4 regions of the Photobacterium sp. GSS17 genome follow, and region 1 is predicted to be linked to each of the others. Evidence: predicted binding sites of a transcription regulator. Region 1 holds the regulator's gene; each other region holds the start of a gene.
What was found. Region 1 encodes CRP, which controls carbon source genes, mostly activating them, when cyclic AMP is high. Its sites were predicted from a motif close to TGTGANNNNNNTCACA; they were not measured.

Region 1 (7,513 bases):
GCCAACGCCGGAATTTATTCAGGGTGTTCGTGAACTGTGTGACAAACACAACGCGCTGCTGGTGTTTGATGAAGTGCAGACCGGTAACGGCCGTACTGGTGATTTCTACGCGTACCAGGGCCTGGGCGTCACGCCGGACATCCTGAGCACGGCCAAGTCGCTGGGTGGCGGTTTCCCTATCGGTGCCATGCTGACGACTACCGAGCTGGCGCAACACATGAAGGTCGGGACACACGGTTCGACTTACGGCGGTAACCCACTGGCATGTGCAGTGGCAGAAGCGGTGGTGTCTGAAGTGACTAAACCGGAAGTCATGGCTGGCGTGAAACAGCGTGAGCAATGGTTCCGTGACGGTCTGGCTGCCATCAATGCCAAATACCCAATCTTCGCGGAAGTGCGTGGTAAAGGCCTGCTGCTGGGTGCGGCACTGACAGAAGAGTGGCAAGGTCGCGCACGTGATGTGCTGCTGGCTGCAGGTGAAGAAGGCCTGATGATTCTGGTCGCCGGTGCCAACGTTGTGCGCTTCACACCGTCTTTGGTGATTGACAAAGCGGACATCGATGAAGGTATGGCTCGTCTGGAACGCGCTATCGCGAAAATCTACAAGTAATTCTGTAACACGCGTGCAGTGGTTGGCAGGAGCCTGGCCACTGCCAACCCGGCTTCGGCCGGGTTCAATTCTAATACGGTTCGCAGCGTGAGCTGCAACTCGCATCAGGAGGGAATTCGATGCTGGTTATACGTCCTATTACTGCCGCAGATCTGCCGGCGCTTTTGCAGTGTGCTGAAGAATCTGGCCACGGGTTTACTTCCCTGCCAGTGAATGAAGAGATCCTGGCAAACCGGATCAAGCATTCTGAACAAAGCTTTGCCAGTGAGGTAACGCACCCGGGGCCTGAAGGCTACCTGATGGTGGCAGAAGATACGGAAACCGGTGAAGTAGCGGGAACGACAGCGATTGAAGCTGCAGTCGGTCTGGACAACCCGTTTTACACCTATCACCTCAGCACCGTGGTGCATTCCTCTCGTCGTCTGAATGTTCATAATGTGGTTAAAGTACTGACTTTTGGTAATGACTATACCGGGGTTAGTGAGCTGTGCACCTTGTTCCTGCGTCCTGACTGGCGTCAGGGGCTCAATGGTCGCCTATTGTCCAAGTGCCGCTTCTTGATGCTGGCACAGCACCCAGAGCGCTTTGATAAAACGGTTATTGCCGAAATGCGCGGGGTTTCAGATGAGGAAGGTCACTCACCATTCTGGGAATGGCTGAAAGAGCACTTCTTCTCAATCGATTTCACACTGGCAGATTACCTGACTGGGATCGGCAAGAAAGGCTTTATCGCCGACTTGATGCCGAAGCTGCCAATTTACGTCAATCTGCTGAGTCCGGAAGCTCAGGCCGTTATTGGTGAGGTACATGAAAAAACTCGCCCGGCGCTGCGTCTGCTGGAGCAGGAAGGCTTTACCTGCAGGGGTTACGTGGACATCTTTGATGCCGGCCCAACGGTAGAATGTGATATTCGCAATATTGAATCGGTTCGCCATTCTAAGGTCTGCCAGGTCGAAATCGGCCAGCCAAGCGGTGACACTGACTGTATCGTCAGTAACACTTCGTTCAGTAACTTCCGTGCCGCAGTCGATAAAGTCGACGTCATGGATGGCGTGGCGGTGATTTCTGCCGAAATGGCAGCAGCGCTTCAGGTACAACAGGGAGATCAGGTACGCCTGATTGTCCAGTAAGGAGAACAATGATGACTCAATGGATCGCAGGCCGCTGGGTAGCGGGTGAAGGGGAAGCGATGCAGTCGCTGGACCCGTTTACAGGTAACGTGGTCTGGGAAGGCCGCGCGGCAACGGGTGAGCAGGTTGAGCAGGCGGTAGCCAGTGCGCGTCAGGCGCTGCTGAGCTGGCGTCATACCCCGTTTGCGGAGCGTCAGGCGATTGTCGAGCGTTTTGCTGAGCTGGTAAAAGAGAATGCAGAAGCGATTGCAACCGTGATCGCCGAAGAAACCGGTAAACCGCTATGGGAAACCCGCACCGAAGCTGGTGCGATGGTCGGCAAAATTGCCATTTCCCTGCGTGCTTACCACGAGCGTACCGGTGAAAAACAAAAAGATGTGGCGGGGACACAGGCTGTCCTGCGTCACCGTCCGCTGGGTGTTATGGCCGTATTCGGTCCTTACAACTTCCCGGGGCACCTGCCAAACGGTCACATCGTACCGGCGCTGCTGGCGGGGAATACCGTGGTGTTCAAACCGTCTGACCTGACGCCGAAAATCGCGGAAGAGACCATGAAACTGTGGCAACAGGCGGGTCTGCCAGCTGGCGTGCTCAACCTGGTTCAGGGTGCGCGAGCAACGGGTGAAGCGCTGGCAGGATCAAACGGGATTGATGGTCTGCTGTTTACCGGCAGTGCCAATACCGGCCACTTGCTGCACCGTCAGTTTGCTGGTCAGCCGGGCAAAATGCTGGCGCTGGAAATGGGCGGCAACAACCCGATGGTGATCTCCTCCCAGTATGGTGAGCTGGATGCAACCGTCTACACTATTATTCAGTCAGCGTTTATTAGTGCCGGTCAGCGTTGTACCTGTGCCCGTCGCCTGTACCTGCCGAAAGGGGAAGCTGGCGATGCCGTGTTGGCTCGTCTGATTGAAGTTGCCGGCAACATTAAAGTGGGTGGCCAGTTCGATGAGCCGGCACCGTTTATGGGGCCGCAGATTTCGGTTCAGGCCGCAGACAACATTATCCGTGCTCAGGCTAACCTGATTGAACTGGGTGGCAAACCGCTGCTGGAAGCGACTCGCGGCCAGGGCGCCGTGGTGACGCCGGGTATCATCGAAGTCAGTGATATTGCCGTGCTGCCGGATGAAGAATATTTCGGTCCGCTGCTGCAAGTGGCTCGCTATGATGATCTGGAGCAGGCGGTTGAGCTGGCAAACAACACCCGTTACGGCCTGTCTGCTGGTCTGGTTTCTACCGACGACAGCGAGTGGCAATACTTCATTGACCATATCCGTGCCGGTGTCGTGAACCGTAACCGTCAGCTGACGGGCGCAAGCGGTGATGCACCGTTCGGTGGTCCGGGGGCTTCGGGCAACCTGCGTCCAAGTGCGTACTACGCGGCAGACTACTGTGCCTACCCAATGGCATCAATGGAAGGCGACCACACTGAAGTTCCGGCGCAACTATCACCGGGGATCAGCCTGTAAATCCGGGCGCCTGAATTCACTTTAGTTAAGAGGATGGCAAACACATGGAAAGGGTAGAGAAACTGTTTGAAGGGCTGTGGCAGGATTACATTCAGCGTTTGTGTCCGTCAGCGGCGCAGGTTCATGACCTGCTGACCGAAGACGAACCGCTGCTTAATGATCATATTGCGTTGCGGACCTTCAACCTGCCCAAAGTGGGACTGGATCGCCTGGCGGCGCCGTTTATCGCGATCGGCTACAAACCGTGCGGCAAGTATCATTTCGAAGCGAAGAAGCTGTATGCTGAGCACTTTGAGCACCCGAACCCGCGTGCACCGAAAGTGTTCATCAGTGAGTTGATGGTTGGACAATTCAGTTCTGAACTGCAGCAAGCGGTGCGTGAGCTGGTTAACCAAGTACCGGAAGAGGCGCTGAATGATCCTGCGTTCCTGTACGGCGGCCGTTTGTGGGAGCTGGATTTTGCGACCTACGACATGCTGTCAGCAGAAAGTGAGTATGCAGGTTGGGTGGCTGCGCACGGTTACGGGGCTAACCACTTTACGGTCAGCATCAATCAGCTTGAGCAGTTTACCGAAGTGGTTGAGGTGAACCAGCTGCTGCGTCACAACGGGTTTGTCATCAATGAGTCAGGTGGTGAAGTCAAAGGCAGCCCTGAAGTGCTGCTGGAACAGTCATCGACCATGGCTGATCGGGTTGATGTCGGCTTTACGGATGGTGTTCACTCGATTCCGGGTGGCTTCTATGAGTTCGCTAAGCGTTACCCAATGCCTGACGGTGAGTTGTACTCGGGCTTTGTAGAAGCATCTGCCGACAAGATCTTCGAAAGTACGAACATGTAAAACGCCCATTTATCGCAGAATGGGTCACCAAGCCTTGAGGGTCTGACCTTCAAGGCTGCTCTCTGGTCAATAGCGATAACCGATCAGAATCCCAATGAGATGCTTTCCCTTTGCCCCGCAGCGGTTGTTGCAGGGCTTTTTTCGTTCAGGCTCTGCTGTTTCGTACCACATGTTTGTGGGATGGTGTTTAGTGCCAGCGCATGGCAGGCATCGGTTATCAGCGTCAGTGCTGGCAATCCAGCGGTGGCAACGGCAGGGCAGCCGGACAGCCGTCCTGTAAGGTTGTTTGCTCATGGTAATGGCGGTTGCCGCTAAAGCCGGTCAACTCGACGGTGGCAGGCAACGGGGCAATGATAGCCGGGCTCAATGAGGGCTGGTGCGGGGAAAAACGCTCGATATCCATATCTGTTATCCGTGTCAGGACCTTGCATCAGTTGCATAGGCGTCTCTCCTGAATGTAGCACTTGTCCGGCCGGAGGCAAGGGGGAAAAGGGTGAGCGTGTCGGCAACTCTCGGATGTATCGCGCCGCAACGCCGGGCGATCTCTCGCGCTGCTGGGTGTCGCGAGCATTCAAGTCCCGCCAATGTTGCTAAGTACGGTTCCTGGCAACACGGTAATGAGCGAGGGGGACGTCGTGAGAGGGACTCTGAAGCAGGGGGTGCATAAAGGGATAAGGGCTAGTTGGTATGCCGGTGGCTGATAATAAAAAAGCCGCTGAGCGCGGCTTTTTTCACTGACGTTGCAGCGGCATCTTAGCGCGTACCGTAAACCACGATGGTTTTACCGTGCGCAGAGATCAGGTTCTGCTCTTCCAGCATCTTCAGAATACGGCCAACCGTTTCACGGGAACAGCCAACAATCTGACCGATTTCCTGACGGGTGATCTTAATCTGCATGCCATCCGGGTGAGTCATTGCATCCGGCTGTTTTGCCAGGTTCAGAAGTGTCTGAGCAATGCGGCCTGTTACGTCCAGGAATGCCAGGTCGCCGACTTTCTGGCTGGTCACTTGCAGACGGCGAGCCATCTGTGCTGACAAGCGCATCAGAATATCAGGGTTAACCTGAATCAGCTGGCGGAATTTCTTGAATGAAATTTCTGCCACTTCGCATGGGGTCTTCGCGCGAACCCAAGCAGTACGCTCCTGGCCTTCTTCGAACAGGCCAAGCTCACCGATGAAGTCACCCTGGTTTAGGTATGACAGGATCATCTCCTTGCCTTCTTCATCCTTGATTAGGACAGCAACAGAACCCTTAACGATGTAGTAGAGTGTTTCCGCTTTTTCCCCTGCATGGATCAACGTACTTTTTGATGGGTACTTGTGGATGTGGCAATGGGAAAGAAACCACTCTAGAGTTGGATCTGTTTGAGGTTTACCTGGAACCATATTACTAACTTCCTCTGCGTTTGTTGCCCAACAACGACGTCCCTATAAGTTTGAGGCTGGGCCTAACAATAATTTGTTCGCCGTTTAGGATATTCAGTCAACCGCTGGGCTGCAAGCTCACGTGAATAATTAGTTCAGAGTTTATCTTTTTTCGGCGCGTATTTCTTGATATTGATCTATCGGAAAAGGCCATTTCGTGGTCATAAGTGTGCACATGATCACACAGTTGTCAGATAGTGCCAAAACACCCTATTTTAGAGAAGGAGAAAGCCATGCAATCACGAGTGAAATGGGTCGAGAATTTGACCTTTTTGGGTCAGTCAAATTCCGGCCACAGCGTGGTGATGGACGGAAACGGCGGAGAAAAAGCGCCAAGTCCGATGGAAATGGTTTTAATGGCTGCGGGTGGCTGCAGTTCGGTAGATGTGGTTGACGGCCTGAAATCTGCCGGGCAGAAAATCACGGCCTGCGAAGCGCAAATTACCTCAGTACGACGTGAGCAGGCCCCGCGTCTGTTTACTTCTGCCAACATTCATTTTGTGGTCGCCGGCCACGATCTGGATGAAGCGGTGGTCGCCAAAACCGTGGCTGATTCACTGGAAAAATACTGCTCGGTTTGCCTGATGCTGGGGGAAGGGGTAGAAATGACGCACTCTTATGAAGTGATCGCTCAGGATTAATCGGCTATCGTCAGTTAACTGACGAGAACGCCTGATATGTTAAATTGCCGCCCGCCCGGTGCAATGCACTGGGCGGGCGGTGTCTTGTCGGTACCGGGTGCGGCGCTGAGGACGGTTCGTTCACGCTGCTCGCTAAGCCAAGCTCAATAACACCTCGTCGTGATTAGCTGATCTTGCCGGTATCAATTAACTGCTGGATCAGTGGACGCATAATCAGCTCCATCGCAAAACTCATCTTGCCGCCCGGCACCACCAGGGTGTTGTGGCGTGACATGAAAGAGCCCTGAATCATCGCCAGCAGGTAAGGAAAATCGACTTTCTTGATACCGCGGAAGCGGATCACTACAAAGCTCTCATCCAGGCTCGGGATCGCCTTGGCACTGAGCGGGTTCGAGGTGTCGACCGTCGGGACGCGCTGGAAGTTGATATGGGTGCGGGAGAACTGCGGCGTGATGTAGTTCAGGTAATCATCCATTGAGCGGACAATTGAATCCATCACGGCTTCCCGTGAATGGCCGCGATCGCGGGTGTCGCGCACGATCTTCTGGATCCATTCCAGGTTGACAATAGGCACCATGCCGATCAGCAGATCCACATGCTGGGCAACATTGGTGTCGCCATCCACAACCCCGCCGTGCAGCCCTTCATAGAACAGCACATCGGTGTTTTCCGGTAAATCCTGCCACGGGGTGAATGTCCCCGGCATCTGGTTGTAAGGCACCGCCTCATCGAAGGTGTGCAGATAGCGGCGGAATTTCCCGCTACTATCCTCGCCGTACTGGCGGAAAAAAGATTCCAGCAGGGGGAAATCATTCGCTTGCGGGCCGAAGTAGCTGATGTGGCGGCCCTGCTCTTTGGCTTTACGGATTTCCACATCCATCTCCGGTCGGGTGAAGCGGTGAAAACTGTCACCTTCCAGCCAGGCGGCGTTGATGTTCATCATATTGAACATCTTACGAAATGCTTCCGAGGTGGTGGAGGTACCCGCCCCTGAGGACCCTGTTACTGCAATAATGGGATGTTTTGCAGACATGACAAACCCTGTCGTTAACATTAACGGAAAGAGTTATTAACAGGGTGGCGCGGTCAGGTCAAGCTGGATTGTGAAAAATGCCGACCAGAAAACGGAACGCGTAGAGGCAGTTAGCCCAGGTGACGGCGCAGTTTAATATCCACGGTTTCGTGCAGTTCGGAGTAGACAATCACGGCCTCACCCCGTTCCAGTTGCTGGCGAACCCGGCTGACTTTCTCATCCATGCTGAGCTCACGCTCACCGTAATCGGTCCCTTCACGCAGGACAAAATGCTCAATCAGGTTGTTGAGGGTTTCGGGATCAATCTCTTGCCAGGGAATAATCATAGGAAATACTCGGTAGTTGCGAAATCTGGCGAAATTATAG
Region 2 (7,513 bases), 990 kb from region 1:
GCCCTGTCGCAGGCTACGTTGGCGAACATTCGCCAGAATATTACGTTAGCTCTGGGGCTTAAGGGGATCTTTCTGGTGACAACCCTGCTGGGCATGACCGGCTTATGGCTGGCTGTGCTGGCGGACAGTGGCGCTACCGCGCTGGTGACGCTTAACGCGCTTCGGTTACTGAAGTTTAAATCGTAGGGGTTCCCCGGGGTGAATGCCGTCCCCAGACAGTATTCACCCTGCAAATTGACCCTCTCTCTTACATCATCAAAGGACACTGTTATTCGAACAGTGTCCTTTTTTTATCTGACTGATTTTCTGTATGGCGTGGGGGAATACCCATGATGCGGGCTCGGCATTGGCATGCCAGAGGTTGGCGGAGAAGACGCTGTTTACGGTTGGTTGAAAAAGTAGTGGTTAAATAATGACCGCTATCAATCATCCGAAACAAAAAATAATATGCATCCTGTTTCTTGCTATAACTGATCATAGTGATTGCCAATAAGAGCTGACATCAACATATATTTAGTCGGGCATTGATGTCGAAGGGGCGAAATGAGTACATCGCTGCCGCCACTGTATTCAATACAGGATATCTAATACAGATCGGGACAAATTGAGCACGCCAAAACAGAGGGAGTTGGGGGGACACTATGGTCAGAGACTTAAAACTGGGATGGAAAATCGGAATTGGCTTTGCCGTTGTATTGGGTCTGCTGTCTGTGATCCTGACCATCAGTATCATGGCGCTGCGTGATACCGAGCAGGGGATTGGCTCTTACCGGGAGCTGGCACGCGACAGTAATCTGACCGGACGTCTGGAAGCCAACATGCTGATGGTAAGGATGAACGTCAAAGACTACCTGTTGAGCCAGCGTGATGAAGATCTGCGGCAATTCACCCGTTATCTGGATAAAGTGAATACCTTAATGGCTGAAACCCGTCAGTCGGTTCATGATCCGGAACGTTCAGCGTTGCTCACTCAAATTGATGATAGTTTGAAGGAATACAATCAGTCGTTTGAGGAAATGGCAGCGCTGACCCAACGGAGCAATCAGGTCCGTAAAGATAAGCTGGAGCCACTCTACGACACTCTGTTCAGCACGATGGCATCAATTGCCCACTCAGCGTATCAGGACAATGATTACCAGACCTTTTTCTTTGCCACTAAAGTGCAGGAAGTACTGCAAACCGGGCGGCTTTATATCACTGATTTTCTGCACACCGGACTTCAGACCGATTTTAATATGGCGCGTTCAACGCTGGACACTTCGATCAGCGAACCTTTGAATCGTCTTAATCAGCTGGTGGTGAATCCAGTGCGCAAAGGGTTGCTGGGCCAGTTTCACACCGCTCATCGCGATTATCTGGACAGCCTGAGTACCATTTATAGCGATATCAACGCGCGCAATACCCTGATCTACGAAAGTCTGAATAAAATTGGACCAGCGATTGCTTCCGATCTGGATGCCGTGAAAATGTCGGTGATAAATGATCAGGATCAGCTCGGGCCACAGTTGGTGGCAGTGACCAGCCGTCGAATTACCATGAACGTGATTCTCTCTGTGGCGGCGGTGATTGCGGGGGCGGTGGCTGCATATATCCTCACCAAGGCGATTACCGGGCCTATCCGGCGCGCGGTGCAGGCGGCGAACCAGTTGTCGGAAGGGGATCTGACGCTGGTGATTGACAACCACAGCAAGGATGAAACCGGCCAGTTGCTGGACGCGGTGCAACATACCGCCACGAATCTGCGCAATATGATCACCACAATCTCTGCAGCCAGTATTGAGCTGGCGTCTGCGGCCGAAGAGCTGGCCGTGACTGCAGCGCAGTCTAATCACGGCATTGAAGAGCAGGAAAAGGAGACGGAACTGGTTGCGACGGCGATGAACGAAATGACCGTGACTGTTCATGACGTTGCCGATAATGCGGCACGGGCGGCGGAAGCGGCCGATCAGGCAGACCGCGAAGCCACTGTCGGTGGGAAGGTGGTCGAAGAGACGATTCAGTCGATTAATCAGCTCTCTGATCAGGTGATGGATTGCTCAGCGAAGCTTCATGAGGTCGAGAAAGAGACCATGAATATTGGCCGGATCCTCAACGTGATTCGGGAAATTGCCGAACAGACCAACCTGCTGGCTCTGAATGCTGCCATTGAAGCCGCACGAGCCGGTGAGCAGGGACGTGGTTTCGCTGTTGTGGCTGATGAAGTCCGCTCGCTGGCACAGCGTACCCAGTCATCTACCGAGGAGATTCAGACGCTGATTGAACAGCTTCAGTCTGGTGTGAAAAGTGCGGTAACCGTGATGAACCACGGCAAGGATCAAGCGGTTGCCAGCGTGGGACAGGCCGCCGATACCGGAGCTGCGCTGAAAGCCATTACTCATGCGGTGAGTGTGATTAATGATATGAACATGCAAATTGCCAGTGCAGCAGAAGAGCAAAGTTCGGTGGCTGAAAGTATCAACCAAAATGTGGTGTCGGTACGACGGATTGCAGAGGAGAATGCCGTTGCTGCCACTCAGAGTCAGAATGCGACCAGTGAGATTGCGCAGCTGGCAGAGCAATTGAAAGGGATGGTGACCCAGTTCAAGGTTTAAGGGACAAAGGTATAAAAGACAGAGGTAAAAGAGGCAAAGGTAAAAGAGACAGGTTTAAGGTCTTCAGTAAGAAGAAAAGAGTCGAACGTTTTGAGCTCGGACAAAAAAATCGTTGTAAATTCCATCAAGTAAAGGGCCGGGTGCAAGATGCAGCCGGCTTTTTTACTGGTGATATTCAAAACAAATAGTGTGATATATCGCAAAGGTAAACGTTTTTATGTGACTACAGTCACTGTTAACTGAAATGTTAAAAGTCATACCTTTCTCTTAATGTGACAATCATCACTTAACTATTGGTTGCTATGAGCTATCGTTATTCTGTGTTTCACAAGTGCTTCTGACGCGAAGCCTTTTGAGTAACAGATTTTCGAGTGCTTGTGAAACAACTCACGTAGAGCCGCTAGCCTCTTATCCCTATCTGGCGGCAATAACAAAAAAAGGATATGACTATGTCTGACAACGCAGTATTTCATCTGGGTGTGACCAAAGCCGATCTTAACGGTGCTGAACTGGCGATTATTCCTGGCGACCCTGCTCGCGTAGAGAAAATCGCGAACCTGATGGAAAATCCTGAATTTCTGGCTAGTGCGCGTGAGTACACAGTTTACCGTGCCAAGCTGGACGGCAAGCCAGTAGTAGTGTGTTCTACAGGTATCGGTGGCCCATCAACTTCTATCGCGGTGGAAGAGCTGGCTCAGCTGGGCGTTCGTACTTTCCTGCGTGTCGGTACCACAGGTGCAATCCAGCCGCATATTAATGTGGGTGACATGATTGTGACTACCGGCTCTGTGCGTCTGGACGGTGCCAGCCTGCACTTTGCGCCGATGGAATTTCCTGCCGTGGCTGACTTTGATGTGGCAACAGCCATGAAAGCGGCTTGTGATGCTGATGGTGCAACCGTTCACACAGGCGTAACGGCTTCCAGTGATACTTTCTACCCAGGTCAGGAACGTTACGACACATTCTCCGGCCGTGTGGTACGTCGTTTCCAGGGCTCAATGAAAGAGTGGCAGGAAATGGGTGTGCTGAACTTTGAGATGGAATCAGCCACGCTGCTGACCATGTGTGCAAGTTCTGGCCTGCGTGCTGGTTGTGTGGCGGGTGTTATCATCAACCGTACACAGAAAGAAATTCCTGACCACGCCACGCTGAAAGAAACAGAAGCTCGCTCAATCAAAGTCGTGGTTGAAGCTGCACGCCGTATGCTGGCCCAGTAAATACTGAGTCTGAGACCGGCAGGAGCGGCTATTCATTTGGTGTAAAACGCTCTGTCTGTTCGTCAGTCTCGTATCAGGTAAAAAATTATGAAAAAACCAGTGCGAAAGCACTGGTTTTTTTCTTTTCAGGCACGGTGGTAGCCAAATTCATCGCATTGCCCCCATGACGAAACTCGTTTTTTGTAACTGAATACAGAGTGCATAAACGAAGAAGCGGGCTTGTCCGGCGCTATAAAAAACGGCTGATACGTTGAGTTACAAATGAGAGATTAACGAAACAATCTATGGCCAAGAATGGCATGTGTTAACTGAAAAATGTCATGATTTAACCAGTGTTTCGTACGACACTGTGTCCATCCGTCATTGCCTTACAAGGAATACGTGACCTTGTTCCAGAAACCTTTCTGAGAGTTCTGCCTGCTTTCTTTCTGTATGTAACGAATTAAGTTATGCGTCAAAATCCCCATAGTTATCAGTAATAACAAATGCTTAACTGTTCAATTCCAATACAGTGTGATCCTTTGTCCAGACTCTCTCCGTCGCTTTAAATAGTTATTCATTGTTATCCCCTTCGTTTTCCATTCTTACTATTGATAATTGATTCACTAAAAAAATAAAGTGTGATTTCGGTATCTTTTACTTAAAATTTTACCAGATTATTATCCCTCCGAATTTTCGTATTTTATGACATTGCGATTGTTTTCTTTGAGCAAGGCAATTTCTTTTCAGCACCATTTTTCCCTGTGTCCGGGCGACGCTGGCACTGGGAGCAAGAGGGAATCAATATGTTTCGACACACAGTGTTAGCCGCTCTGATAGGTTCAGTCATTGCGCTGGCGGGCTGTAATAGCAGCTCCCAGGATGAGAAAACCGCCGCCGTACCATCCGGCCCATACAAAAATGTTATCGACCGCACCGGATCTCCGGCGTTTCTTCGTGACTATGACGAGTACAGCAACCTGAAATACAACGCATTTGTTGATTTAGGGGCGTGGCATGGGCATTTGTTGCCAGCCGATGAGCAAGGCTATGGGGCATTTGGCGGGATCATGCAGATTACCCAGGAATATGCGCATTACATGTCAGGACAGGCATTTGACAAGCTCCACATTGCCGATCGCCTGAGCGGGGAAGTGATTGATCTCGCAGGTGCTGAAGCAACGGTGTACAGCACGCCGGGCGCATTAGTGCAAATTCTCAAAACAGACGTGCTGACCGTACAAATGGTGCTGCGGTTTGTGACGGATCGGACCTCACTGGTCGAAACTCAGATTACCAACCACAGCGGTAAAGCGATGGAACTGGCGCTGACCTGGGACGGTGAGCTGTTGGAAAAAGCCCGTTCGACACCGGGTTATGAAACCATGTCAGTGGATGACATGTATCCGGATTACCAGCGCCGTATCGAACCAATTGAAAACGGTCTGAAAATTCGTTTCGGCGAGATGAAAGACAACTGGGCCATCCGCAATGACGGGGATGCGGAATTCCGGATTGTGCGTTCTGTGGCTAACCAGACCCAGGTTGAGACCAATAATATTGCGTTCTCATCGACGGCTGGCCAGCACGTGCCTGCCGATGGCACGGTGAAGATCTACACCACGTACTCACATCTTCATAATGCCGAAGAAGTGGAGAAAGAAGCGCGCAAAATCGCCGACATTCTTGCTAATCCACAGCCTTATATGCTGGCTACGGATGAGCGCTGGAACTCGTATATTGCATCGGGCATGGTGAATCAACAGGCAACGGAAGCTCAGGCTCGTGTGGGGGTTAAAGCGATGATGACCCTGAACGGCAACTGGCGTTCGGCAGCCGGGGATATTCACCAGTCAACCGTAACGCCTTCCGTCACGGCTCGCTGGTTCTCTGGTAACCTGACTTGGCCGTGGGATACCTGGAAACAGGCTTACGCCATGGCGCATTTCAACCCGGATGTGGCGATGGATAATATCCGTACGGTGTTTGAGTATCAGGTTAAAGGCAATGACCCTATCCGTCCGCAGGACCAGGGATACTTGCTGGATGTGGTCAGCTATTCCTTGCCGCAGAGCCGGGGTGGTGCCGGGTCAGAAAACTGGAATGAGAGAAACACCAAGCCGTCACTGGCTGCCTGGGCTGTGATGGAAGTCTACCATGCGTTGAAAGATGAATTTAACCGTCCGGCAGATGCACAGGCCTGGATTGATGAAATGTATCCTAAACTGGTGGCGTATCATGATTGGTGGCTGACAAATCGGGATCACAATAACAACGGTGTGCCGGAATACGGTGCCGCGGTGGATCCGGCTCACAATACCGAAGATGGCCACATGTATGTGTGGGTAACCACCACGGAAGACTTGAATGCACGGTTTGGGGCGGATGTGCTGGAGCACAAAGGCAACGATTATAAAGTGCGGGGAATGGATAACTACAACACCATCCTGGATGAGGTGAATTACACCGCGCTGCATGTGGGCGCACAGGAAGCGGCAGGCTGGGAATCCGGAATGGACAATGCTGCCCGGTTTGGCTTTATTTCGGACGAACAGTTGCAAGCTTATGCCGACAGCCACTATGGCGGTAATCTGTCGGCAGCAAGAAAAGACTGGGAAGTACGTTTTGCGGAAAACCGGGATGATAACGGTGAACTACTGGGATTCTCCATGTTGCAGGAGTCGGTTGATCAGGCTTCATACATGTACTCAGACAACAAATATCTGGCCGAAATGGCGGCGCTTGTGTCCAAGTCGGTACCGGGCAAACAGCGAGCACAGGAGTTTCTTGATGGCGCTGAAGCGCTGCATACCTATATCAACACCTGTATGTTCGATGCAGAAAGCCAGTTTTTCTACGACATTCAGATGAACGTCGACCCGAACGGCAAGCTTGCTCCAGTGATGAAAAATGGCGTGGCCTGTGCGGGTGAGCCAATCGTAGCCCGTGGCCGCGGCCCTGAAGGCTGGGGACCGCTGTTTAATGGTGCAGCGACGCAGGCAACGGCGGATAAAGTCGTGAACACAATGCTTAATGCAGAAGAGTTTAACACCGCATTGAAGTATGAGGGGGCCGGTATTTCGCTGCCAACTGCGTCGCAGAGCAACCCGGCGTATCATGCCGATATTTACTGGCGTGGTCGCGTCTGGCTGGATCAGTTCTATTTTGGGGTGCAGGGCATGAAGCAATACGGCTACGGTGAAGAAGCGGTGCAACTGGCCAACGCCTTGTTCAGCAATGCCGAAGGCATGGTGGGTGACGGCGCGATTCGAGAGAACTATAACCCGGAAACCGGTGCCGTGCAGGGCGCGAGCAACTTCTCATGGAGTGCGGCGCATCTTTACATGCTGTATCGGGACTTCTTCAAAGAAACCAAATAGCGTGAGAAGGTATTATCCTCAGGCTTGAGTGAGAAAGAAGGGCAAAGGTAGAGGTCGAAGGATAGAAGCACAGAACCGCAAAAAGACCCCTTCAGAAAAAGAACCGTCATAAAAACAAAACCGCCACAGTCGTGGCAGTTTTGTTTGTCTTTTGTGGGCAGCTGTCAGCAGCATTGCGCAGACTTAGGCCAAATCCTGGCTCTGGCCTCCCGCCGCTTTGAACCACTGATGCAGATGTGTCTGCAAATCACCTAACTGCTCCGGCCCGATAATCGCCAGACCCAGATCCTGAGCGCGGACCAGATCGTGGTGACGCAGCGGACGGAAGCTGACTAGCATTGCGCGC
Region 3 (7,513 bases), 1.6 Mb from region 1:
CAAAAACAGCGATGTATGGCTGACAACTGGCCACATTCAGATGGCCAGCAACCGATTCAGCCGTGCCGCAGAAAGCTATTTGCAGGCTGTGACGCTATCGCCCCAGGCGAAACACTATATGCTGTTTCTGGCTCAGGCTCTGGTCAGAGACGAGCAGTACACCAAGGCAAACACTTATGTTGATGAAATTCTGACGGTATCCCCTACCCACCCTCTGGCCAACGAGCTGAAAGCCAGTATCGATTATGCCAACGGCAATTATCAGGATGCGCAAAACCATGCTGAGCTGGCGATACAAAATGGCTCACAAAGTATCGGGGTGTTTGTCATTGCCGGGGTAACCGCATACTCACGTAATCAGTTTGAACAGGCCAACGAATATTTCGCCCGAGTCATTCCCTTTGTCGGAAAAGATCACCTGATCAACCGCCTGTACGCCTCAACCCAGTTCAAACTAGGCAACATGGACGGGGCACTGGAGACGCTGAATAACTTTGACTTATCACTCAAAGAAAACAATGAATTTGTGAATCAGATGAGTCTGGAGTTTGCCAAAATCGGCCGTCGCACAGACGCACTCAGCCTCGCATCCAAAGCCAGCACCGACACACAAAATCAGTCCCTCACGTTAAGCCTGATGCAGTTGGCAAATAAAGAAGCTCAGGGTGTCACTCATCTTCAGAATATCCTGAAAGTCCAACCGGATTTACCCGAGGCGAATCTGGGTCTGGCGTATTACTACCTTGAGCAAGGTGACATCGTTCAGGCGGAGACTATCGTCAATGACTGGCTGAGCACAGAACCTAATCAAGTCAGTGCCATCATCATGAAAGGCTACATCGCCACCAAGAAAAAAGATTACCCCCTCGCCGCCAAACAGTTTGAGCGAGCTATCGGACTCGAACCGAAAAACCTGACGGCATTGCTTTCCCTTTACAAGCTGGAAATGCTGACCGGAAAACCTGAAGATGCCTATCGCCATACACTGGCTCTGGCTGAGCAGTCTCCGGAAAACTTCGTGATCGCCAGGAACCTGTTCCAGTTTGCGACAGAAGCCAAACTGCTGCCGGAAGCGCTGGCTTTTTATGAACAAAAAATCAAACAGTCGCCCAATGACGTGCCGCTGAAAATGATTCTGGCGCGTGGTTATGCCAGCCAGAATGACTACTCAAAAGGTCTGCAGGTTCTTGAGAGTCTGACTCCGGTACAACAAAGTGCCGAAAGTTTCAGTCTAGCTACCCTGCTACACTTCAAATCCGGCGATTACCGAAAAGCGCAACTCGCAGCAACTGAATGGCTAAAACGCGACCGGCTTAATCCGGATGCGTATATCAGAACCATTCAGCTGAGTGAGATGAACAAAGAGTATGACACAGGGATCAAAACAGCCTCACAAGCCGAAAAACTGTTCGTAGACCAACCCGGCTTTAACCTGATGAAAGTCGGTTTGCTGCTGAAAGACACTCAGTATCAAGCTGCTCAGGCCATTCTGGATAAACAGAATGATGCCGTAAAAACCACTGCCTATTATTTACGTCTGCAAGGCGAGCTTTATGCCCGTAACGGGCAAACGGCTCAGGCTGTGGATGTACAAAAGCAGCGTTACGAGCGTTACCCCAGCATCACGACCGTCAAAGACCTCGCTCTGGCTTACGATGCAAACAAACAAACTCATGATGCCGTCAGGGTACTAAAACAATACATCACCCAACAAGGCGAAGCCGCTCAGCCTCTGGTGCTGGTACTGGCGCAGCTACAAGTCAAAGCCGAACCTGACGCCGCCATTGCCAATTACAGGGCCATTCTGGAGAAAGAGCCTAAAAATGTTATTGCGCTCAATAACCTGGCCTGGCTGTATATGAATCAGAACGATTTTGCCAAAGCCTGTGAACCGGCGAGCCAGGCCTTTGAGCTGGCGGGCGAGTTTGCAGAAGTACAGGATACTTATGGTTACTGCCTGCTGAAGTCCGGACAGACTCAGTCTTCACTTGAGCCCCTGAAAGCAGCGTACCAGAGCAAACGGGCCAGTGTTGAAATCGGGCTTCACTATGCTGAGAGCCTGATTGCCAATCACCTGCCGGAGAAAGCCAAAGATATACTGAATACCGTAGAGGCAACCTCGCCGGAACATGTTCAGCAGAAAAATCAGCTGATGGCACAAATGCAATAATCAAACGATTTCAGGCACACCGGACGCACAGTGCTGCCACTAAAACCGACAGTGGCAGCCTGAAAAACCTTGGCGGGTATGCCTGCAATCATGGCCGGGGGCTCTCCTTACCGAAAGGTCAATGCCATTAACAGATTTCTAACCAACACGAGCCACAGCTGATGCTGTGGCTCGTCATATGGAGGATTCATGTCAGGACGATTCTTATTGTGTCTTCTCTGTTGCTTCTCGGCGTCAGTTTTCGCCGACCTGCCGGATACCATTGCACGTATAAAACCGTCCATCGTGGGTGTCGGTTTTTATGATAAAGCCGCCAGCCCCCGAGGTCAGTTGTTTGGTACCGGCTTCGTGATCGCCCCGCAATTGGTTGCCACCAATGCGCATGTCGTCAACCCTTCCCTATTGACCGGTAAGCGGCAGTTTGTTGTCTTTATCGGTACCGGCCGCAGCCCGGAGGTACGCACCGCAACTGTCATTAAACGGGATACCCGGCACGATCTGGCTATTCTGAAAATTGCCGGTTCCCCCTTACCCGCGTTACGTCTTTCTACTCGCCCGGTTCGGGAAGGTGAGCGCTATAGTTTCACCGGTTTTCCGATTGGTGCCATTCTGGGCCTGTACCCGGCAACGCATCAGGGCATTGTTGCCAGTATTACCCCCATTGCGACGCCCGCCAATCATGCCCGGGAGCTGACCGTGCAGCAGCTAAGGCAACTTAAAAAGCCTTATGACGTCTATCAGTTTGATGCAACAGCCTATCCAGGAAACAGCGGCAGCCCGGTTTATCACCCGGAAACCGGTGAAGTCATTGCCATTATCAATAAGGTCTTCGTCAAAACCAGCAAAGAGTCCATGCTCACTGACCCCAGTGCAATCACTTATGCGATTCCGATTCTGCACTTAATTACCCTGAAGCAAAGCCTTTGAGTGAGTAACCCGAGATGATGACATTCACCCCCTTCCAGCGAAACAATCTGGCCTGGTTCGGTGCCGTAGCCAGCACACTCTTTATTGCCTACATTTCGCTGGTGCCCGCTCAAAATGAGCCCGAGTTCGCCGATTTGCAGCAATACGGCATTCTCTTTCTGGATAAAATTTTACATCTGATCGCCTATGGCGGCCTGACGTTTCTGTTTCTGTGTACGTCACAACTACGCCGTTACCCCAGAGCAACCTGTCTGGCACTGATTCTGTATGGGTCATTGCTTGAGCTCACCCAGGGCCTGTTACCTCTGGGGCGCGAATTTTCGCTGTTTGATGCCCTCGCTAACGTGCTGGGCGTACTGATCATCGGCAGCGCATTTCTCTACCGGCAGAAAAAACAAAAAGCCAGACGTCTACTTTCGTCTGGCTAATCAGGTGGTACTCGCGGGTCATCCGGTTTGTCGTTGACTGCCAGGGTTGACCTCAGACAACCCCATAACAGGCAGGCAAGAAAGCCCCAACTGTCTGAATTACTGTTTTCTGCGTTTCATCCCCGCGAAGCCCAGTAAACCCGCACCAAACAGGAACATTGAAGCGGGTTCTGGTACTGATACCATGCCATATGAAACGTCGTAGGCTTTACTTTCTCCATCAGGATTGAAAATAAATTCCAGGGCAGAAATGTCCGTAAAATCGGTGCCACCAAAAATAGGATCACTGAAATCGATATAAACGACCCCAGGTGCTGACGATGTTGTCACCAGATTCGCTGAGTTTGTTGAGGCACCGCCTCCCCACCAAGTGTTGATGCGGATGCCTAAATCAAGGTCCTGAGACAGCACTTCAAACAGGAAACCGCTGCCGTTTAACGCAAAGTTTCTGGAACCTAAACCCGCTGCGTTGATATTTGGTGAGTTATCTGTACCATCATACTGAACAGACACAGTCGCGGATGTCAGAGTGTCAACACTCACAGAAAGAAAACCACTGCCGACAAAAGCACTGGCCCCTAAGTTGTTGTTGGCCACAGAGGTAACATCAACGAGAATATCCCGCTCTTCACCCATCAAAACACTATCTGGCCCTGTTACAGAAGTGGATAGGCTACCGACACCGTTTACCTCAATCTTTGCTTGATCAACGCTGAAGTCATCAATAATCAGTTCTGCATTGGCAGTGCCAGCCAGGAACAGTGTGGACAGTGAACATGCTAAAAGAGTTTGCTTAATCATGAGTGTTTCCCCCGATATAGAATCACTCACTACTAAGCGAATTGTGTGCCAGTTATTAACTTACTGTTTTTACTGGGTTTTATATTCGTACGGTTTATCAGGTGTAAAAGATACCAACACTTTGCAAACCATACTGTCAGGAAAATCATGCAACGAAGGTTTAATGAACAGGCGACATTATCCCTCAATCAACTTCATCAGCAGGTGACCGTCATACATGGCTTGCTTCACCAGCGCCGCACCGGGCATCGTTGCCTGAGTGTAAAAGCAGCTTTCTTCAATCATCAGATCACGATTATAAACCGGCAGTGACTGCGTTCGGACACAATCCATGATAGCCGGATACAGCACTTCTTTTGCGCGGTTAAACTCTCCGCCGATCAGAACTTTATCGGGGTTAAACAGGTTGACCATAATTGCAATGGCCTGTCCCAGGTGATGACCAAGCTCAACGATGACCTGGCGAGCCAGACTGTCACCGGCAACCGCGGCGTCACAGATACCCTCGATTGTCAGCACCTTGCCGTGAAGCGTGGACGGGTGCCCTTCGCGAAGTCGCTGTTCCACTTGCTCAAGCACCGCTTTCAGGCTGGCCACAGTTTCCAGGCAGCCATGGTTTCCGCAGAAGCAGCGTTTACCATAGGGCTTTATCTGAATGTGGCCAAGCTCACCCACATTCCCGATACGGCCCGATAACACCACATTATCCAACACAATACCGGCACCCACACCATGGTGGATAGAAATCAGTATCGAGTTCGCCACATCTCGCGAATTCCCAAACAGTTTTTCAGCCAGCGCCCATGAACGGGTGTCATTGCCGACAAACACCGGCAATCCAGTAGCCTCATGAATCGCGGGACCTAACGCCAAATTATGCACATTGTAGTGCGGCATTTGCAGTACGGTGCCGGCTTCCGCATTCACCAACCCCGGCAATGAAACCGCGATCGCTGTAATACGATCCAGCTCATTCACATGATTGGCAAAAAAGGTATGAATTTCGGAAATCAGCTTTTTCAGGACTTCATCCTGCTCCAGCACATCCACATCCTGACGTTCTTCAATCAGGATATCGCCCCCCAGCTCATGCAGTGCGATGGTCAGATAGCCACGCCCCAGTCGGATAGACATAAACTGCCACCCTTCATTGGCCGGCATCAGACCAATCGCCGGTCGCCCCCGGCTGGCCGCTTCTTGAATAGCGGTTTCTTTTATAAGATGAGCATCAATAAGCTCACGGGTAATTTTCGTGATACTGGCCGGTGCCAGCTGGCTGCGCTTTGACAGTTCAATCCGTGAGATAGGGCCAAGCTGATCAATGAGCTTGTAGACGCTGCCGGCATTGTTTCTCTTGATATGATCGATATGACCAGGCTGAGCGACATACATGCCTTAACTCCTGAAAAAATGTAGATATAAAGATGAACAATTGAATTTTTTTACTTTGCGAAGTAATTGTGAAGCCGAAGTTTCATGGGACGTGACAAGAGTCACAGGGAAATCGAAATCAATCAGTGAAAACTGTATGCCGCTTCATATTTCCCTCAAAATGGTCGCGGTTAATTCACCACCAAAATTTATCTACTGGAAGACAGCTCACAGCTTTTTTGCCATAATGCCGCGGTTCAACTCCTGTTCAACTCACCACGAGGTTTGCGGTGTACAAAATTAACGAAGTCTTTGAAACCATCCAGGGCGAAGGTGTCTTTACCGGCGTACCGGCCATTTTTGTCAGACTCCAGATCTGTCCGGTGGGTTGTGCCTGGTGCGATACCAAACAGACCTGGTCGGCAGAGCCGCAGGATCATGTTTCAATTGCTGAGATCATGGCGAAAAAAGGCGACTCTCCGACCTGGACTGAGCTGGATGCTCAGGGCATTGTGAATCTGCTCCATGATCAGAAATACACCGCGAAGCATGTTGTTATCACCGGTGGTGAGCCATGCCTGTATGATCTGGTGCCTTTGACCGAAGCACTGGAGCAGGCCGGTTTCCGTTGTCAGATTGAAACCAGCGGAACATCAGAAGTGAAGGCCACAGCCAACACCTGGGTAACCGTGTCGCCAAAAATCAACATGAAGGCCAAACTTCCTGTGCTGCCAAGCGCACTGGAGCGGGCTGACGAAATTAAGCATCCGGTTGGAACAACCAAGGACATCGAGCAACTCGATGATTTGCTGGCTGGCAAAAATCTGAAAACAAACGTCAGCATTGCGCTTCAGCCAATCAGCCAGAAGCCGCGTGCGACCGAGCTGTGCATTGAAACCTGCATTGCCCGCAACTGGCGTCTGTCCATTCAGACCCACAAATATCTGGCGATTGCCTAAGCCTCTGATCTGCACCACCCCATCACCTTCAAGCGGTCGTCTCACTTTTCGGACGGCCGCTTATTCTTTGAGACACCTTCCCCCTCTTAACAATGGCTAATTTTGTCCTATCTATACTCAGCAAAAAACCAATAGTCATAATCATTTGTGGGGAAATATTATGCGCAGCTATCTGGGATACTGCTTCCTGACGGCTTTCGCCCTGCTTCTGACCGCCTGTGGCGGAGGTGGAGGTGAGACACCCAATCCTGTTGCGGCTCCGGCCACACCGGTAACGACCGACTTCAGAGTCTCTGTCGATCTGCCTGACCAAATGACTCTGGCTCAGCAACATTCACTGTCACTGCTTCCTCAGGCTTACGCCAACGCAGTGAAAGATCTGACAGAACAAAATTTTGCCGCAGTCTGGCTGGACGATAAAGGTAAGGTGCTGGAATCCATCGAGCTGACCGACTGGCAGACAAACGGTGAAGGGATTTATACGTTTACCGGCGATACCAAACCCAGAGTCAACGCGGTACTGCTGATTGATCCGGCGGGGATCCCCGAATTCACCTTGGGTGAAGCACTGCCTGAGGGTCTTTATATGACTCCATTGGCCAGCGAACGCCTGACGGTCACGCTGGAAACATCGATGACTTACTACGCCCTGACCAAACGCATCGTCAAAGACGGCAACTGGGGGGTATTTACTGAGGTGTTTACCGATGCGCCGCAGGGTAAAGTGCTGTTTGCGCTACAGGACATCAACAACATGGCCCTGGATATTCGCGATACCCTGTTCCCCCAAATCGGCCTGGAAGGCATGACACTGAAAGATCTGATGCAGCTTTCTATTGTCAAATCCATGACCGACG
Region 4 (7,513 bases), 1.6 Mb from region 1:
AAGTTCTGTCATTCCTGCCGGTCTGGCCTCGAATTAGGACATTTTTGCGGCTAGATTACCCAGCATAAATTCAGCAATAAAAAGTAGTGGATCATGAAAAAAGCAATTCTAGGTTTAAGTTTGTTAGCGGCGCTGCCGCTGTCGGCTCATGCGGCTCAGTCTATTGGTGCCTTCTTCGGTAGCCCGATGTCGGGTGTCCAGTACAAGCATCACGATCTGCGTTTCTCGCTGGGGGTGGATGACTTTGGTGTGGCGGTAGATAAAACCTTTAATCTGGGTTCTCTGGCCAATGATCCGTCTATGAACAATTTCTACACCTTCGTAGGCGGGCAGTATGTGGACGACAAACACAATAAACTGGGCGTACGTGCCGGTGTTGGTTTTGAAGTGCCGGTCGAGCGTTTCGAGATTTACGGTGAACTGGGCCCGACACTGTACATGGTTGAAGATTTTGATGCGGATCTTGAAGGCGCGCTGGGTATTCGTTACCGTTTCTGATAGCTGTTATCCGTGATTCATGCGACTGACTCTGAGGTATAATCGAGCCGGTTCTATAGAGTCTTTCGCATGAGTTCCATCCTCATTCTTTCCGGTTTCGGAGAGAATGAGGGGGCTGTGGAATGTCTATTCCCTTGTTTCTTGTGTTATCGGTATTCTGTTTACCGGGATTCTGTTTACCGGTATGCAGCTTATCGGTTTCAGACTAGTGACATCCTGCTTTTCTGCGCAGTCCGATTTACCGTAAACAGCGAGTTGTGTCGCTATTCCTTCATTAACCCGGCTTCAATGTAATACTGTTTCGCGCCGTCATGGAGGGGAGCGGTCAGTCCGTCTTTGATCATCTCTTCTTTCTTCAGTAGGGTAAACGCGGGATGAAGCTTCTTGAACGTCTCGAAGTCGGAAAAAACAGATTTCACGACCTGATAAACGATGTTCTTATCCACTGATGCTGAAGAGATCAGTGTCGCCCCGACACCAAACGTGTGCACGTCTTTGGGATTTCCCTGATACATACCGCCGGGAATGGTGGCTACCCGATAAAAATTATTCTCTGCTATCAGCTTGTCGATCACCGGCCCTGAAACATCCACAATCACACTCTGACAGGCCGTCGTGGCTTCTTTAATGGCACCGCTTGGGTGTCCCACGGTATACACCATGGCATCGATTTTGTTATCGCAAAGGGCCTTTGACTGTTCCGACGCTTTTAACTCAGCGACCAGGCTGAAATCGGACTGCGACCAACCCATGGCCTTCATTAACACTTCCATCGTGCCACGCTGTCCTGAACCGGGATTGCCGATATTGACCCGTTTTCCTTTCAAATCAGCAAACGTTTTAATCCCTGAATCTGCTCTGGCAACCACGGTAAAAGGTTCGGGGTGAAGGGCGAAGACTGATCTCAGCGCTTTGAACGGGCCTTTCTCGGCAAAAATACTGGTGCCGTTGTACGCGTGATACTGCCAGTCAGATTGCGCGATACCTAAATCCAGCTCACCGGCACGAATGCTGTTGATGTTATAGATTGAACCACCGGTGGATTCGACGGAGCAGCGAATGCCATGTACCGGTCTGTCTTTGTTCACCAGCCGACAAATGGCGCCTCCTGTTGGGTAGTACACGCCGGTTACGCCCCCGGTACCAATTGTGATAAAGGTTTCGGATAAGGCGGAGGCGGCCAGAAGCAAACTGAAGCAGGACAAACAAGCGATAGTCAGCGTGCGGAACCGTTTCATAATGACCTCGCAGATACGGGCAGAGGAAAGAAGGGTTGGGTGTTACGTTGTGTTTGCTGATCAAGAGTGGTTTGATTCACAGAGAATGTTCAGCAAACGACATTAGGTCTGAGTCTAGACGTTGAGAGAGTGAGACTTGTCGTGGGATTAAGACAATCCCTGTCGCCTGTGGGGGTCAGCTTAGGCTATGAAACTACAGCTTCTGAAACCATAGATTCTAAAACCTTAACTGACACCCGCAGACGGTGGGGAAGAAAAGTGAGACAGCGCGCGATGCAATCAAACTGCGACCGACAGACAGCGTTATGCTCTTGCAGCCTGTTGACCCGCCGCTTTCTTATTCTCCCACTGAGTAATGAACGCCACAGAGGCAATTATGATGGCTGCGCCCAGCCACAAACGTCCTGGCGGTACCCAGCCAAAAACCAGCCAGCCTGCCAGTACATTCAGCGGCAGTTTGGCATGATCAAAAGGTTGCACAAACGACGCATCTGCCACCGCATAGGCTTTAGCGATAGCCCATTGTGCCAGTGCTGTCATCAGACCCGCTCCGAACAGCAACAACCAGCTGAAACCAGTATCGGGCATTGTGAAATCAGGTACAGCCAGAAAAATATTGAAGGGAGTGATCAGAATCAGCAGATACACCACCATAGTGGCCGGTGGATCATACGCTGACATCTTCTTCACCATCAGGGAATAACTGGCCCAGAAGAACGCGGCACCGACCGGTAACAGGCTGGCCCAGTTAAAGCCGTCGGCCCAAGGTTCAAGAATCAGCATCGCTCCCAGAAAACCTGTCAGGGTAGCTACCCAACGCGCCGTGCCGACTTTTTCTTTCAGAAAAATCCCAGAACCAATCGTGGCAAACAACGGCGAAGTCATCAGTAATGCAATGCCTTGCCAAATTGGAACCGGATAGGCAAGCGCCCATAGCCAGAGCTGGATACCTATTACCGCGAGGAAAACCCGCAGGCAGTGCATGCCAAAATGCTGAGTGCGTAGTGCACGACGAAGCCCTAGCGTCCGAAGCCAAGGGAATATCGCGACCAGAGCAATGGCGTACTGAATGAGTGCGACAGTGGTTGAAGGGATGCCGAAATTGATACTGACATACTGTGCCAGGCTGTTAACCAGGGCAAAAGCCAGTCCGGCGATCAGCATCCAGCTGGCACCCTGAATAGGATTATGTTGGTGTGACATTCAAATTGATAGGGTAATGAAAAACTTGAAAAATCATACCCGCGAGAGGAAGGATAAGAAACCGCTTTCTTTGGTTGCTGACACAAAAGTATAAAAAAACCGCCATTACGGCGGTTTTTCTGATTTTAAGCATGACTTTTACGTATTTACGATGGATTACACCGCGACGTAAGTCAGAGGAATGTCGGGATTCAGCGCTTCCAGAGTGGTCTGGGTATCAGCTAGGTGGCTGATCGTACTGTCCGATTTCTCAACCAAAGCGACTTCCTCTATATCAGCCAGCGGGTAGCCAGCCATGTTCATATTGATCATAGCGACTTGCAGCGGAGGCAGACTCGGGTTAAAAGCTGCGTTTTCTGCGTACATGCCCACAAAAACGTTTCCGTCTTTGGCTTTTAGCGCAACACCGCTGAAATTGTTGGTGTATGGCGCGTGGGCACGGTTTGCCGCCTGACAGGCCGCCTGAACCAGTGTTTCGGTTGCTTCTGTGTGCATGCCGTGATCAACGGTTGCCAGCAGGGCATCGGTGATGTTCAGGTCGGCAGGGCCGAACGATTCAGGTAAATATTCCTGCAGATTTTTTGCCTCGCGCTCAGGCAGTTGCACAATCAGATCTTTCGCTGACGTCAGCTCGTTCATGAACTGGCGACAGTGACCGCAAGGGCTGTAGTTGATGGTAATGTCCTGCAGGCCAGTTTCACCTTTTACCCAGGCGTGGCTGATAGCAGATTGTTCAGCATGAACCGTTTGCGACAGGCTGGTACCAACAAATTCCATGTTGGCGCCGAAGTACAAAGTGCCGGACAAACCGCGCACAATTGCGCCTACATTGAAATGCGAAATGGGGGTAATTGAATAAGCGGCGGCAAGCGGAAGTAATGCAACACGTAATTCAGTGTCTGTCATCTGAGTTTGTGACAGCAACTGAGCAAACACCTCAGGGCTTAGAGTTGCATCAAAATGATCCGCTTCCACGATCGGTTTGATGGCCGATGCTAAATCAGCGGGTAAAGCGCCTAAAGCATCCATTACTTTAGTGTGCATGAGTTATCACTCCGTCTTGTGTATGGAGAAATATTGTAGGCTGTGTCCTTACTTTGTTGTGTGATATTGATCACGTTATTGTTTTGTTTGTTTCATTGTTTTCATTATTGAGAGTGAGTTCACACAAGTTAATTTTCAAAGTGCAATATTTATCAGTGAGTTAGAGATTGTATTCGATTACCCACTCATTTTGTCTGTTTCTTAGTTTGGCTGATCCTGGTGAATCAATTGAACCTGTGCACTAAAGAAAACGCTAAAAAAGAATTATGCTAAGAAACATTAGCACTATTGAAACACCGCTGTGAGCAGTGGGAACAATAATGGTGCCAGAATTGATGTCATGACGCCGCAAATAACCAGTGCCAGCGAGCTGAATGCGCCTTCCTGATAATTTTCTTCTGCCGCCTTTGCCGTGCCCAGCGCGTGAGACACGGTGCCCATGGTCAGTCCTTTGGCGATAGGTGCTTTCACGCCAAAAAGAGAAAACAGCGGATAACCCAGAACAGCACCAAACAAGCCCGCGATAATGACCATGACTGCAGCGATAGCAGGCACGCCGCCAATCTGATCGGCGACCGCCATTGCGATGGGGGTCGTTACGGATTTTGGCAGAATCGATGCCGTCAGCTGGGCGTCGGCACCCATCATGAAAGCAATACCCGCCCCAGTCAGCATGGATAACACGCTGCCAACCAGACACACGGAAAAAATGACTTTCCATTTGGCGCGAATCTGGCTTAGTTGCTCGTACAATGGAAAGGCCAGAGCGACCACTGCGGGTTCCAGCAGGGCGTTAATCCATTTGTTCTGCTCAAAGTAGGTTTCATACGGTACGTGCAACCACATCAGAAGCGGAATAATCACCAGCAGACAAATCAGTAAAGGGTTAACAATCGGGTGCTGTAGACGTTTGGAGATAAGCCGTGCGGTGTAAAACACTACAACGGTAGTCAGAAGCCAGATCATTGTTTTTCCTTATAGTGTGTAGCAATGCCAATCACCATAAATACCACCAGGCTGCTGCCTAGGGTACTGAGCAAAATAGTTAGCGTGTTATCTGTCAGCAGGTCCAGATAATTCATCAGTCCGACACCGACAGGTACAAAAAGCAGTGCCATGTTCTTGATGAGTACGTGGCAGCCTTTCATCGCCCAATGAGCGGGGAGTAAACCCATCGACAAGGCAGTAAACAGGATTAACATCCCGATGATACTGCCGGGAATTGCCAGACCAGTCAGGGCCTGAATACCTTTGCCCAACATCAGGCAAATAAAGATGATAAAGAAAGAACGGAGATACGCCATGAGCCATTCACTATCAGGAATCCACACATTCATCATACAAAATAAATGTGACGCAGACCACACTAAAATGACCTGCTCGGACCATGGAAGTTAGATTGCAAAATCAGAATGTGGAGGCCACGATCATGGCGACCCCGGCCAGCGTCAGTATTGCCACAGAGATTTTGTGCCAGACGCTGTATTTCACGATTTTTTCGGTCGGGGTTTCTTCGTAATGAGGCGGGACATCTTCTTCCGGGGCCGGAAGGCTAGGCTTCAACTGGCTCTGATGTACCGTCCGGCATGTTTTGTCCGGCAGAGGCACACGGAATCCATAATGGGGCAAAACTTCAATTGGAATTGCCAGTTTGCCGTCTTTATTGAGCTTATCCGTCAGCGAATGGAAAATAGCATTGATGTCATAATGCTGCCCGCTGGCATCTTCGTAAGGGTCGATTTGAGAGAAGGCTTTTTCATACAAAGGTTCAGCGCTGATCACTTCCCCCGCGCAATAGCACAGTACTTCCAGCAGGCGGGATTCATGCTGAGTCAGCGACGTTTCTGACTTGTCTTTCCACACCAGCAAACGCAGGTCAGGCTCGAAGTCCACGTCAGGAAAACGGTAACAGCGTGTCAGAGTTCTGGTTGCCATATCAATTACTTCAATTCAAACTTCGAATCCATGAATGACAGTGTCCTGATGATTCCGCACAACCTGACAGGTGATCTCAGGTCAACCTGGTTATGCGGTAAATACGCCCAGCAGCAGGGCCAATAGACAACGGAAATAAGGTGTTGATTACACCGGTCTGATTTAAGTGTGAGCGGTGAAGGGGGGATGCGCAATTTCACTTCTAAGGATATTGTCTTAGAAAAAAGCCTCTTGCTGCACTTGCAGTAAGAGGCTAGTAGTTTTTATAGCATTTTCTGTTGGTTACTCAGAGTTGCTGGTGAACCATAAAAACAGCGAACTATCTGATTCTTTACACCAGTGACTCTACATAGTCATACACTGCTTTCAGAATCTTCATATCCCGTTCACTGGTTTGGTGTTCCATCGCCACAGCTTCCAGGTTCTGCATGTAACCAGGCAGCTTGGCTTCAAAGAAGTCCTGACAGTAATGTTTCCATTGCTGCTGTTCTTTATAATCCAGTGTCATCGGGAAGTGACGGGCGCGGTAACGGAACAACAGCGGCTTGATACGCTTGTCACTGACATTGATTTCAAGCTTACCCAGTTCTTCAGAAGGCGTTTTACGGATGATTTCCAGTGTGGAGCGATCCGCATCAGAGAAGAAACCGTCATATAACTGTGCATCCACATTATCGCTCGGCGTAAACTCACGATCTTCACTGTAGATAGCCAGCAGCTTCTCGCGCACTTCCGGGTGAGACTTCAATAGCTGCAGGTTTTTCAGACAGGCTTCACGGTCAATGCCGATACGCGCCGCATCTTCAGCACGCAGGGTTTTAGCCGGTGCAAGAATCGGACACTTATTAATGTGAACCAGCTTGAGAGGCACTGGCAACTCATCCGGCCCTAAGTCCGCTCGCTTGGTGTACAGACGTTCGCGCAGCTCATCGGCAGACAGCTCCAGCAGCGGCGCCGGGTCCATTGCCAGATTGACCGCAATTACCGCGTTCTTGTTATCCGGATGCCACGCCATCGGCACAATCCAGGTGGTATTGCCGCATTCCACGCCAAACATACCAGAAACGTGCATCAGCGGTGTCATTTCCACGATATCGATCAGGTTCTGTAATTTACGCTTGTTGCGTAGATCAAAGAAATAACTGAACAGTTTTGGCTGATGCTGTTTCACCAGCTTCGCCAGCTCAATGGTCGCATACACATCAGCCATCGCATCGTGCGCGTTAGCGTGTTCAATACCGTTGGCGACCGACAGGTGCTCCAGCTTGAAGCTAGGAAAACCATCTTCATTGGTCGGCCAGTTAATACCTTCCGGACGCAGCGCATAACAGGTGCGCATCACATCCAGCATGTCCCAACGCGAGTTACCGTTCTGCCAGCTCCAGGCATATGGGTCGAAGAAGTTGCGATACAGGGTATAGCGCGTAACTTCATCATCGAAACGGATGTTGTTATAGCCAATCACACAGGTATTCGGCTTAGACAGCTCATCATGAATGCGGGCAATAAACTCCGGCTCTGGCAGCCCTTTCTGGTGGGCTTCCTGCGGAGTAATACCGGTGATCAGACAGGCTTCAGGCGAGGGCAGGTAATCC

Region 2: udp (uridine phosphorylase) is a predicted target of CRP. The motif match lies at 2,810-2,825, and genes of this name have one in related genera.
Region 3: mlc (sugar metabolism global transcriptional regulator Mlc) is a predicted target of CRP. The motif match lies at 5,809-5,824, and genes of this name have one in related genera.
Region 4: cdd (cytidine deaminase) is a predicted target of CRP. The motif match lies at 4,043-4,058, and genes of this name have one in related genera.

The regions. Positions count from the first base shown of each region.
Region 1 covers NZ_CP117517.1:3,304,886-3,312,398, reverse strand. The annotation lists gene PGW97_RS15140 (aspartate aminotransferase family protein) at 1-610, shown strand, start outside; gene astA (arginine N-succinyltransferase) at 730-1,740, shown strand; gene astD (succinylglutamate-semialdehyde dehydrogenase) at 1,752-3,209, shown strand; gene PGW97_RS15125 (DUF1338 domain-containing protein) at 3,254-4,048, shown strand; gene PGW97_RS15120 (hypothetical protein) at 4,272-4,451, opposite strand; gene crp (cAMP-activated global transcriptional regulator CRP) at 4,802-5,434, opposite strand; gene PGW97_RS15110 (OsmC family protein) at 5,707-6,114, shown strand; gene PGW97_RS15105 (phosphoribulokinase) at 6,278-7,147, opposite strand; gene PGW97_RS15100 (YheU family protein) at 7,258-7,473, opposite strand.
Region 2 covers NZ_CP117517.1:2,314,416-2,321,928, reverse strand. The annotation lists gene PGW97_RS10360 (zinc/cadmium/mercury/lead-transporting ATPase) at 1-186, shown strand, start outside; gene PGW97_RS10355 (HAMP domain-containing methyl-accepting chemotaxis protein) at 642-2,591, shown strand; gene udp (uridine phosphorylase) at 3,041-3,808, shown strand; gene ygjK (alpha-glucosidase) at 4,594-7,167, shown strand; gene PGW97_RS10340 (Card1-like endonuclease domain-containing protein) at 7,351-7,513, opposite strand, start outside.
Region 3 covers NZ_CP117517.1:1,277,267-1,284,779, reverse strand. The annotation lists gene prsT (XrtA/PEP-CTERM system TPR-repeat protein PrsT) at 1-2,170, shown strand, start outside; gene PGW97_RS05710 (S1 family peptidase) at 2,360-3,097, shown strand; gene PGW97_RS05705 (VanZ family protein) at 3,112-3,525, shown strand; gene PGW97_RS05700 (PEP-CTERM sorting domain-containing protein) at 3,625-4,326, opposite strand; gene mlc (sugar metabolism global transcriptional regulator Mlc) at 4,504-5,718, opposite strand; gene queE (7-carboxy-7-deazaguanine synthase QueE) at 5,988-6,656, shown strand; gene PGW97_RS05685 (hydrogenase expression protein HypA) at 6,817-7,513, shown strand, end outside.
Region 4 covers NZ_CP117517.1:1,727,059-1,734,571, forward strand. The annotation lists gene PGW97_RS07670 (hypothetical protein) at 94-498, shown strand; gene PGW97_RS07675 (TAXI family TRAP transporter solute-binding subunit) at 762-1,736, opposite strand; gene PGW97_RS07680 (DMT family transporter) at 2,040-2,939, opposite strand; gene cdd (cytidine deaminase) at 3,096-3,983, opposite strand; gene PGW97_RS07690 (CidB/LrgB family autolysis modulator) at 4,269-4,949, opposite strand; gene PGW97_RS07695 (CidA/LrgA family protein) at 4,946-5,287, opposite strand; gene PGW97_RS07700 (hypothetical protein) at 5,391-5,918, opposite strand; gene sbcB (exodeoxyribonuclease I) at 6,250-7,513, opposite strand, start outside.